Regions from separate parts of the Lysinibacillus sp. KU-BSD001 genome, predicted to be linked through region 1. Evidence: predicted binding sites of a transcription regulator. Region 1 holds the regulator's gene; the other holds the start of a gene.

Region 1 (5,817 bases):
TCTTCCATGTCTAACCCATAACCACCTAAGTGCAGTAAGCTGTATAACAGCATTGAGCCGTGACCTGCTGATAATACGAAACGGTCGCGGTTAAACCATTTAGGATTTTGTGGGTTGTGGCGTAATTGCTTTGTCCATAATGTATACGCCATTGGAGCTGCCCCCATTGGTAAGCCTGGGTGACCAGAGTTGGCTTTTTCAATTGCATCAATTGATAATGTTCGGATAGCGTTAATCGCTAACTGATCCATATGTTGTGTCATATTATGACATCCTTTCTCGCACGAATATTGTTCTTATATAGTTTAGTCATATTTGTTAAATAAAACAATGCTTTTCAAGTAAATATGTTATACTTTTTTGTTAAATGTGACACATCATTACATCAGTGCAACATTTAATTAATTTAAGAACTTTTTCTCTTGTGCTTGCTTCACTTTTTCAGGCGTTACATCATTTCCTGCTGCGTCCACGATTTTTACATTTTCAATTGTGTCGCGCATTGTGTTGCGGAATGTGTCTAAGTATTCTTTTCGTAACTGTGATTGCTCTTTTGCTTCCGCTTCTGTTAATGTTCCCGCTTTTTTCTTTTTAGATAGCTCATTAATACGAGCAATTTTTTCTTTTGATAGCATACATGTCTCACCTTTCTACACTAACTATTACAAAGGTATGAAAAAATAAGCGGAAGTGCAAGTGATTGTGCTTTATTCTGGCTATTTCGACAAATTTCCATCTTACACTTTTACCATAAAAAAAGAGCACCAGAACTTATTCTGGTGACTCTGTTGATTGTTCTTGTTGCTCAGTATATTCGATGTAGCGGCGATTTATCGTCGCTTTACTTACTTGAAATCCTAGTCCTTGTAATGTACTAGCAATTTCTTTAAATGTCATGCCTCTGTCTCGAAGCTTCACGATTTCTTCAATCGGGACTTCAATTCGTTCACGCCCCTCTAAGTTGCCGCGCTCTGTTAAATTTAACTCAGGACGATAGCCATTTTCTACAGCGCGCCTCATGCCTCGTCGGATTTTAGCATTATGCAATTTCCGCTGATATTCTTCTACAATCGCTAATATTTCTAACAGCATCGTATCCATCTCATTTAATGAGAGTGGTCCCGCTTCATTCAAGGAATAAACCGTTACCTCTTGCTTTAACAGTAAATGCAACACGGCCATTCGCGCATTGCCACGCCCTAACCGGGTTTCATCCTGAATGAAAAGCGTTTGAATACGTTTCGCTTTCATGAAATCGAGCATTTCAAGTAAGCCGTCTCGGTCGACATCATAACCGCTTTGTTGATCTTCGAAAACAGCTGCTACCTTAAACTGTAACTGCTGGGCGTAACGTGTTAATTCTTCACGCTGCCTGACTAAAGATGTTTCTTGTGTTTCTTTCACTGTGCTTACACGGCAATAAACGACAGCTTGTTTTTGTTGGGTCATCGTTGTTCACTCGCTACTTTAATGGAATCAGTTTCTTCTTGTGTTGACAGTCTAACAACATATACGGAGTCTTTTTCAACAGGAATTGTAATCGTTTGACCTGCCGTTAGCAGTTGATTAAATAAATAATTCTCCTTTTGTACAAAAGAAACCCAGTCTTGCGTAGACATTTTACCACGATATTCATCGGCTAACGACCATAAAGTATCGCCATGCTGCACTGTAATCTGTTCGTAGTGCTCAATTTTTTCATCTGTTATGTATAAGTATGTCACAAATGCTACTGTAACCCCTAAAAGTAGCGCTACATAGTTATTTTTCTTTAACCAATTCATCCACAAATCCCCCTCGAATGCTTGTTCGGAATGTATGTTCTCATTTTAATACAGCTGTTCGTTTTTTGTCAATATTTTTTCGAACTCACGTTTGCTTTTCTGTTCGTATATGTTATACTGAGTGTAAATAATAAGGAAGAACTCTTACAGAGAGGTGAAAAAACATGACAAAAGTATCTAAACGACAAGAAGCAATTTTAGCATTCATCAAAGAAGAAGTACGTTCTAAAGGCTATCCACCGTCCGTTCGTGAAATAGGGGAAGCTGTCGGGCTTGCTTCTAGTTCAACCGTGCATGGTCATTTAGCTCGTCTTGAAAGCAAGGGGTTAATTCGTCGGGACCCTACGAAGCCACGTGCTATTGAAGTATTAAATCAAGAAGATACACTTACAACTAAAGTAGACGTTATCCATGTTCCTTTAATCGGCAAAGTAACAGCCGGGCTACCGATTACGGCCATTGAAAATACAGAGGAATATTTCCCACTTCCAAACACATATGGCACAAGTGAGGATCAAATTTTCATGCTGGAAATTATGGGCGAGTCGATGATTGAAGCAGGCATTTTAGATGGGGATTACGTCATCGTCAAACAACAATCTACAGCAAACAACGGGGATATTGTCGTCGCGATGACCGAAGATGATGAAGCAACAGTGAAGCGCTTTTATAAGGAAAAAACACATTTCCGCTTACAACCTGAAAACTCTTCAATGGATCCGATTTTAGTAGACCAAGTGAAGATTTTAGGGAAAGTCGTTGGGTTATACCGAAATATTCATTAATAAAAATGTGTAGGCAAAGTCACACTTCGCCTACACCGTTTTTTATTTTTGACACGCATCCACAAACGCTTGAAATAAAGTAAGCGATGCATCATCTTGTTTCATAGCTAGCTCTTCTGGATGCCACTGCACCCCTAAACAAAATGTATAATCTGGATGTTCAATCGCTTCAATCATGCCATCACTCGTAGACGCCGTCACCATTAAGCCGTCCCCTACTTCTTTAATCGCTTGATGATGGAAGGAATTCGTCCACACTTCACTGCCAATTAACTCACATAGCTTTGTTCCCTCTTGTACGACGACACGGTGAATCTTTTCATGACGTGCTGATTTTTGGGCATGTTGTATAGCGCCATTTACTTGTGACGGAATGTCTTGATACAGCGAGCCACCAAACGCCACATTCAACACTTGATGGCCGCGACAAACGGCAAAAACAGGTAAGTCGCGCTTTAATGCGGCCTGTAACACTTGAAAATCACTTTCGTCGCGTTGTTCAATGACCATCCCTTGCATCGGAATCGGATCTTCTCCAAAAAATTTCGGATGAATATCATGTCCCCCAATTAAAAGTAACCCGTCTATTTTGGAAATAAATTCCTCAACCCCCGTTGTAATATGCGGGAAGCAAAGCGGAATGCCCCCTGCCTGTAAAACCGCTTGAATATACGTCTCATTAATTTCAAATTTTCTTTCTGATGAATGCATGGTCACACCAATAATCGGTTTCATCTAAATCCCCCCTAAGTTGATCGAAGCAAAAATCCTACTAGCCAAACACCATCTATTATGAAGTCAGCGGTGTACTTGCTTTATTTTCAATTTTACTTGCCTAATCCACAGAAAAAAAGGCAAATTCCGTAGAATTCACCTTGTTTCATTTAAAATAATTGCCAATACCATTCGATCAGCTGTGCACCATAAAAATAAGTAATCAGCGCACCAATCGCAATCGATGGTCCAAACGGTACAGGCGTTTTCCTTCCTTGGCCGCGCACTTTTAATACAACTCCCCCGATTACCATCCCAATAACAGATGCTAAAAACAAGGTTAACAGCGCATTGACGGTACCGAGCACTAGACCAATTAAAAAGAACAGCTTAATATCGCCGCCCCCCATACCACCTTTTGAGACAACCGCTATGAGTAGCAATATACTAAACCCAACACTAGCCCCAAGCAAGCTATCCCACCACGGCTCAAGCGGAGATAAAATACGTCCTATCACTAAAAATGGGAAGAAAAATAATAAGATTTTATTCGGAATCAGCATGTACGCGATATCCGAAACATTAATAATGACGAGTAATGAAACAAACAGCAACGCCACAAAAAGCTCCGCACTTAAGCCAAACACCATATAGCTCAGCGCAAAAAGGACCGCCGTCACTAGCTCCGTTAATAGGTAGATCAGTGACACTTTGACCCCACACCCGCGGCACTTCCCTCCCTGCATGACATAGGACAGCACAGGAATTAGCTCCAATGCCGTTAACCTTTTGCTACAGTTTGTACAATGGGAAGGCGGGGTCACAATCGATTCCCCTTTTGGCACCCGTAAACCTACCACATTATAAAACGAACCGAATACGAGACCAAATATCCCGAATACAATCGTATACATCATGTCCATACTTCGGCCCCTTATTCGTAATAAAATGTTGTGATTTGAATGATTGCTGCTGCGACTTCTGAACGATCCTCTGCAAATAACTCTTCTTCACCAGGTAGTTGGTAATCAATTTTATCAATGTGCATCACCCGTTCTAATCGCTCAATTTCTTTAATAAATAACTGTAATTTTTCAAAGTTTGGGGATGCTACGTCCACTTCAAATGTCACTAATTTCAAATTAGTCGGTACATTTGCTGTCGCAATCGTTGACACCGGGTTTTGTTCAGTCTCCGCAACTTCGCCTTGTGCTGTTTCCTCTGTCGTTTCCTCTGTAGCATTTGGATCGGTTAAGGTTGATTCCGATACAAGCGAATCATAATTATTAAACTTTATCCCTAACACTGTTGAGCCTGATACGTATTCTACCTCTTCAATATTTAATAAAATCCGATCAATTTCTCGACTAGCTGGCACTTTTTTACGCAAGGCAAATTCATTTGGAATGTCACTAGATTGCTCTTCTTTTAGTAAGGTAATCTGGTCTTGAATCGACGTGATCTCACTATTCAAGCTACTAACCGAACTCTCTAGATTAGTAGCCTCCTCTTGCTTCGGTTTCACCACATAATAATAAACAGCAAACAATAAAGCTAATACGAGTGCTGAAAGAAGAAGCACTTCAGAATTTTTGCCACTTGAAAGTTGCATTAATTTACACCTCCAGTAGCTAAATACAAATCATTAATCTGTAACACAACTGTTGCTGAATAACGAGGCACTTCCGTAAAACGGTCAACCTCAGCCTCTTCTTCACTCGTTGGATTTACATCAAAGTTTGCAATAGAATCTACTTGTACATCTAAAAAGTACGGATTTTGCTCCAATCGTTCTACATATGCTGAAATCATATTTAACGTCTCAAAATCAATATCAATCGACACAATCGATTGCTCAAACGTATAATTACGCAAATATGTATTCGATGGCAGTAAAGCTTTAGTCGTATCAATTAATGGTGATACATCATATGACACAAGCTCCGCAAAGGCTACCGATTCCTCCAGTGAGCCTTGATTGGCTCCTTGTAAATTCGTGAGCTCCACTTGCAACGCATCACGCTCTACTTGTAATGATTGTTCTTCTGCTTCGAGGCTGACGACATCTACACGAGCAGAAAAATAAAGCCATGACATAACAGCTAACAACAGAAGCGTGATAATACCGATTAAAATAAAAATGGTCTTGGGGCTACCATCATCTTGATCGACTTTCGGTAAGAGGTTAATATCTGGAATCATCCTTTAACCTCCTTTAACGCTAAGCCGAGTAAAGAGGCATGCTTCGCTTTGAAGCCTGGAAATTTCTTTTCAATGATCGCATCGTTAATCACTTGAATCGGCGTTGTAAAGTTTTCTGATAAAAATTCAGAAATCGTCGTTAATAATGGGTTGTCGCCTAAAATCATAATTTCATCTACCGATTTTTCCCCTTTATGTAAGGAGAATCGAAAGAAGTTCATCATCCGGTCCAGCTCTAACACTTGGTCCGTAATAATCATCCGGTAATCTTGAATATCACCATCATAGCTAAATTCTACATTTGCTTCATCAACCACACGATGTTGCCACTT
Region 2 (5,817 bases), on a different contig from region 1:
ATTCGGACTCATGTTATTTCCATTTGTGATCGGGTTCCAGCAACTGACACGTAAAACATTGCCTGTTTATTTTTATCCAAAGCTAGCGAAATCAATCATTTGGCTAGGGAGCATAGTTGTACTCGGCGGCATCGGTGCTTACTTTGTACCAGAAGTGGCGTTTGTTGTGCTTATGCTAGGTGCGCTAATGCGTTTGTTCATTGCGCTACGCTACAAATTACAAGATCGTGATGATGTGTATGCGGTAGCACCTAGTCCAATAGGGGCAACTATTGCGGCGGTTTTACCGAACTCACCTGCTGAGAAAATGGGGTTATTAACTGGTGAAGTAATCAAAAAAGTAAACGGTCGCGAAGTACAAACAGAACGTGAATTGTATGAGGCGCTTCAAGTAAATGCCGCTCATTGTAAACTGGAAGTGCTTGACCATAAAAAAGAGCTTCGCTTAACACAACACGTCGTCCATAGTGATGACCACTATCGAATCGGGTTACTGTTAGCGAGGTAAGCAGAAAGCATCTCTTTATGAGGAGAGGTGCTTTTTTCTGTTTGAATAGTTGTAAGTAGTCAAAATGGGCGTGTATGCGAGCAAAACAACCCCGTATCCGATCAAAACGCAATCGTATCCAGTCAAAATGATAACCGAAACAAAAAACGGCGCGAGAATACGCACCGTTTCGAGTCGTTAAACAAATTGTTTTTTCGTACGCCAACCATTATAAATGATCTCTACTAGTATCGCAGAAGCAAGGGCCGAGACAATGATGGCCCAACCTGTTGAAAGCCATTCTGTCCAATAAAACATACAATTTAAACTAGCTGCAATCAGAGCAAGCATCAATACTTTTCGATTACCACGCATGGATGGTACCAGAAGCCCGATAAACATCGCATATAGGGCGACTGACATCGCGGCTTGTAAAAACATCGGTAAGTTTGCCCCGATCAAATGCCCAACAGCAGTAAAGACAACCCAGCTACTATAAGCAGCTAAATTGACACCAAAGCCAAATGCCATAGGAAGACGTTCTTCCTTTCGCGTAGCGAGAACAGAAAAGGTTTCATCTGTTACCCAAAAAGCGAAAAGTCCCTTCATCCATTTTGGGGCATGCACCATTTTTTCATTGAGCGCGGCAGACATTAAAAAGTGGCGGATATTGACGATCAACGTATTGAGTACGATAACAAGCGGGTCTACCCCTTTAGAAATCAATGTTAAGCTAATATACTGAGAAGCACCTGCATACACAAATATGCTCATGGCAGTTGCTTCTAAAATAGAAAGTCCGGTCGTTTTTGCGAGTAAGCCAAATGTTAAGGCAACAGGAAAATACCCGATAGCAATAGGCATACCAGCTTTTAGACCGGAGAAAAAATGAAGGTCTTTCAATGAATCCATCTCCTTAGATTACACTAGTACTAAACTGTAAATGGCTAATGCTGCGATCGCACCGAGTACGACAAAAATCACATTAGCTCCTGCATAAGCAATGCCAAATGCGGCAACAGCTCCTAATATCCCGAAGAAATAATCGCCTTCTTGGATATAAAAAATAGCTGGAAATATGAGTGCGCCTAAAATGGCAAAAGGAATATTTCGTAAAATGCCAGATAAAAAGGGCGGCAACTCAATCCCCTGTAAAAAGGTTAACGGAATGGCCCTTGGTATATATGTAACAAGTGTCATACCTAAAATCATCCACCAATATGAAATCCCCATGTATTACTCCCCCTTTAGTTGCTTTTTCTTGTTGAAAAGGTTACAAATGAATACAAAAAAGAAACGTGCGAAAACGAAGTGCTGTTATTGTGAATAAAATATAGCGCCTCTGTGCAATGATATTAACAGTGAAACCAAATGTTATGAAAAGGCGTTCTTGTTAATGAATTACACAAGGCGATTTTGTTGTTCGTTTACTAACAAACGATAGAAAAAAGATATTTCAACTATTAACAATGCTTTTGCACGTATTATAATAATATTTAGAAATTTAAGATAGTACAAGAGGGAATTAGATTTGAGGTGGTTTGCATGTTCGATTGGCTGACAATTGAAAACATAGAAGAAGTAGAAAAGTATTATCGAACATTGGGACCGCTTGTCGGAGTGTTGTTACCATTTATTGAATCATTTTTACCGTTTTTACCGCTCGTTGTCATTGTTGTAGCAAATGCCAATGCATTCGGTTTATTTTTTGGATTTATTTTATCATGGCTTGGGACAGTGCTAGGGTCATATGTCGTATTTTTAATTGTTCGGAAATTCGGTAGACATCCGAAGCTACATTTCTTTACGCAAAGTAAACGTGTACAGAAATTGATTACATGGGTCGATATGAACGGATTGAGTCCGCTTTTTGTCCTGTTATGCTTCCCATTTACTCCATCTGTTTTAGTGAATATCGTAGCGGGGCTGTCAAATATTCGGAAGCATTTTTATTTAGTAGCGGTTATATTAGGGAAAATGGTGATGATTTTTGTTATGAGCTTTGTGGGACATGATCTTACCGCGTTAATCCGCAGTCCAATCAAACTAGTGCTAGCAGTTGTGGTCATTTTCCTTTTATGGCTGTTTGGTAAAGCAGTGGAAGTTCGGTTAAATAAAAGAGTAGAAAGAGATTTACGAAATGCAGAGAGGAAAGAGCACGGCGGTGAAGTGTAACCGCCGTGTTTATTTTGGGGAGAAATGGCAAGTAAATTTAAAAACATCGCAGGACTGTTCCATTGTGTGCGAGGTTTTTGTAAGGAAGATAAGAAAGTATAAGTTTTTCTAGTATGAACTTTTTTAATCCACACACGAACATGCATTCTAAGGTACAATAGAAGCAACTATATTTAAGGGGGGATTGCCTTGTCATTACGCATCATTTCGGGGCGTGCAGGTGTAGGAAAAACAACTGCTATCCATCAAGAAATTATTGATGATTTAAAACAGCATCCGTTAGGGCATCCGATTTTTATCATCGTACCAGATCAGATGTCTTTTACAACGGAGCATGATTTAACAAATAAATACGATGTGCGTGGGATTATGCGTGCGCAAGTATTAACATTTAAGCGACTAGCTTGGTTTATTTTGCAGGAGACAGGCGGGATTGCGAAGGAACGGATTGATAGTTTCGGTTATCGCATGTTATTACGCCGTATTTTAGAGGAGCACAAAGAAGAGTTTCAGTTATTCCGACAAGCAGCAGGGAAGCGAGGGTTTACTCAGGAAGTCGAAATGCTACTTCGAGAGTTTAGCCAATACGATATTACGAGTGAATCGATCGTGCTGCTCATTGCGGAATTAGAGCAAGTGAAAGCCTCGCATACATTGATTGCGAAACTGAAAGACTTTCACATTATTTTACGCGAATTAGAAGAACAGATTGGCGATAGTTATGTAGATGGGGAAGGGTTTTATCCTATTTTAGTGGAGCAACTTCAACATTCATCAAAAATAAAAGAAGCGCATATTTACATTGATGGCTTTGTTATGTTTACAAAACGTGAATTGGCGATTGTTCAACAGCTGCTTGCATTAGCAAAGCGTGTCACAATTGTACTGCCATTTGATGATGTAACTGCGGCGACACAACCGGAAGCATTATTCCATCGTGCTGCGTTTTCGTATGACAAATTGATTCAAGAAGCGATGCAACTAGGGGTTGAGGTAGAACCACGTGTGCATTTAGAACATCCATTTCGTTTTACAAATGACGATTTACTGCATATTGAAAAACAGTTTCATGCACCTGTTCCTGTACAAAAACAGGCAACGGGCTACGTGCAAATTATGGAAGGGGCCAATCGCCGCGCGGAGGTGCAAGGGATTGCTCGGGAAATACTTCGCCTCGTGCACGAGGAAGGGATTCGTTATCGTGATATAGGGATTATGTATCGACAAGCGGATGTGTATGATCCGATTATTCAGACGACATTTGCACAGTACGGCATTCCATTTTTCTCGAATGAAAAGCGACCGATGCTCCATCATCCGTTAATTGAGCTTACTCGTTCTGCCCTTGAAGTGATTCAATCGAATTGGCAATATGAACCGATTTTCCGCGGGGTAAAGACTGATTTATTTTTCCCGTTAAATAGCCATATGGATACGATGCGAGAGCATGTAGATCAACTAGAGAATTTTGTTATTGCAAAAGGGATTCAACACAATCGTTGGAAAGAAGATAAGTTCTGGGTGTACAAGCGTTTCCGAACATTAGAAAAATTAGGGACGGTACAAACGTCAGCAGAGGCAGAGATGGAGCAGTTACTTCATCATGCCCGTGATATGATTCGCACCCCACTGCTTGTATTAGAGAAAAAAATAAAAGCGGCCGAAAATGGCTTAGAGCTGGCAAAAGCCATTTATGAATTGATCGATGACTTACAAGTATATGAAAAGCTCCAAGCATTAAAAGAGCAGGAATTAGAAGAGGCTGTATTTGAGTTCGCCAGTGAACATGACCAAGTATGGAACGGTTGGGTCAATGTGTTAGATCAATTTACGCTCATGTTTGGTGATCAACAAATTGCGCTAGAAGATGCGATGCAAGTGTTAGAAGAAGGATTCGATGCGTTAGAGTTTTCAAATATTCCGCCGAGTCTGGATGAAGTAACGGTGGCCACTGTGGAGTTCTCCCGTTTTGATAATATGAACGTCGTATTTGTTATTGGTGTGAATGATGGTGTGTATCCAATGCGTATCGATAAAGAAGGGTTGATTAGTGATGCTGAGCGTGAATACTTTGATGCAATTGACTATGAGCTAGCACCGAACTCTCGCAGTAAATTGCTACAGGAGGCATTTTTAATGTATCGTGCCATGTCTTCACCGACGAATCGACTGTATCTCACATTCCCAAGTGCAGATGAGGAAAGCAAGGGGTTATTGCCATCGCTGTATATTAACCGATTACACAAACTGTTTGAGGTGGATGGTAAGCGGACATTGCCGCATGCGCGTATTTATATTGATCCCATTGAAGAGTTAGAGAAAGAACAGGTTTTGCATTATTTACGCCATCCAAGTCCTGCGGTTGCATACTTAACAATGCAATTAAAACATGCGGAAGTGAACGGGGAATTGGCAGAAGAGTGGGTTGCGCTCCAGGCATTTTATGAGCGTCATCCGACATGGCAGGAAGTATTTTACGATGTCACGAAGCCGCTTTATAAGAAAAATGTGGCGGAAACATTAGTAGATGAAAATACAGCGGCTCTGTACGGGGAGGAATTATCAGCGAGTGTTTCACGTATTGAGCAATTTTTCCGTTGTCCATTTGCTCATTTTACATCGTACGGTCTTCGCTTAGAAGAACGAAATGAATATAAGCTGGAAACCTTTGCAATGGGGGATTTATTCCATGAAGCGCTTCGAATGATTTTAACGAGTCAGGATGAGCCTCCAAAAACATATAGCGAATGTTTACAACAAGCACGTGCGACGGTAGAGCCTTTAGTAGGGGTGTTTTCCTATAGTATTTTAGAAAGTAGTTCGCGTTATATATACATTAAAGAAAAGTTGATTCGTGTTGTGGCGCGTACATTATTTGCCTTAACAGAGCATGCAAAGGTGTCTAAGTTTAAGCCAATTGTACATGAAAAGCCTTTTGGAAAGCGGGATGATAAAGGGGTACAAGAGGAAGAACAAGCATTACCAGCGCTTGAAATTGAACTAGACAACCGACGCAAAATGATTTTACGTGGTCAAATCGACCGGATTGATGCGTATGAAGAAAAAGACGCGGTGTATTTACGCGTTGTCGATTATAAATCATCAAGCCGCGATATTGATTTAAATGAGGTATATCACGGGCTTTCTTTACAATT

What was found. The regulator LexA, encoded in region 1, represses DNA repair genes until DNA is damaged. The targets are predictions, from matches to a motif close to CGAACATATGTTCG.
Region 2: the regulator LexA is predicted to act here: its motif matches at 2,798-2,811, upstream of addB (helicase-exonuclease AddAB subunit AddB).

The regions. Positions count from the first base shown of each region.
Region 1 is NZ_JBDQZI010000001.1:387,798-393,614, reverse strand. Features, by position in the region: gene tkt (transketolase) at 1-263, opposite strand, end outside; gene AAGS61_RS02025 (DUF896 domain-containing protein) at 402-635, opposite strand; gene AAGS61_RS02020 (YneB family resolvase-like protein) at 772-1,449, opposite strand; gene yneA (cell division suppressor protein YneA) at 1,446-1,784, opposite strand; gene lexA (transcriptional repressor LexA) at 1,949-2,569, shown strand; gene AAGS61_RS02005 (gamma-glutamyl-gamma-aminobutyrate hydrolase family protein) at 2,612-3,304, opposite strand; gene AAGS61_RS02000 (prepilin peptidase) at 3,454-4,206, opposite strand; gene AAGS61_RS01995 (potassium transporter) at 4,218-4,895, opposite strand; gene AAGS61_RS01990 (PilN domain-containing protein) at 4,895-5,485, opposite strand; gene pilM (type IV pilus biogenesis protein PilM) at 5,482-5,817, opposite strand, start outside.
Region 2 is NZ_JBDQZI010000018.1:33,603-39,419, reverse strand. Features, by position in the region: gene AAGS61_RS18900 (PDZ domain-containing protein) at 1-508, shown strand, start outside; gene AAGS61_RS18895 (AzlC family ABC transporter permease) at 686-1,351, opposite strand; gene AAGS61_RS18890 (AzlD domain-containing protein) at 1,409-1,720, opposite strand; gene AAGS61_RS18885 (TVP38/TMEM64 family protein) at 2,033-2,662, shown strand; gene addB (helicase-exonuclease AddAB subunit AddB) at 2,852-5,817, shown strand, end outside.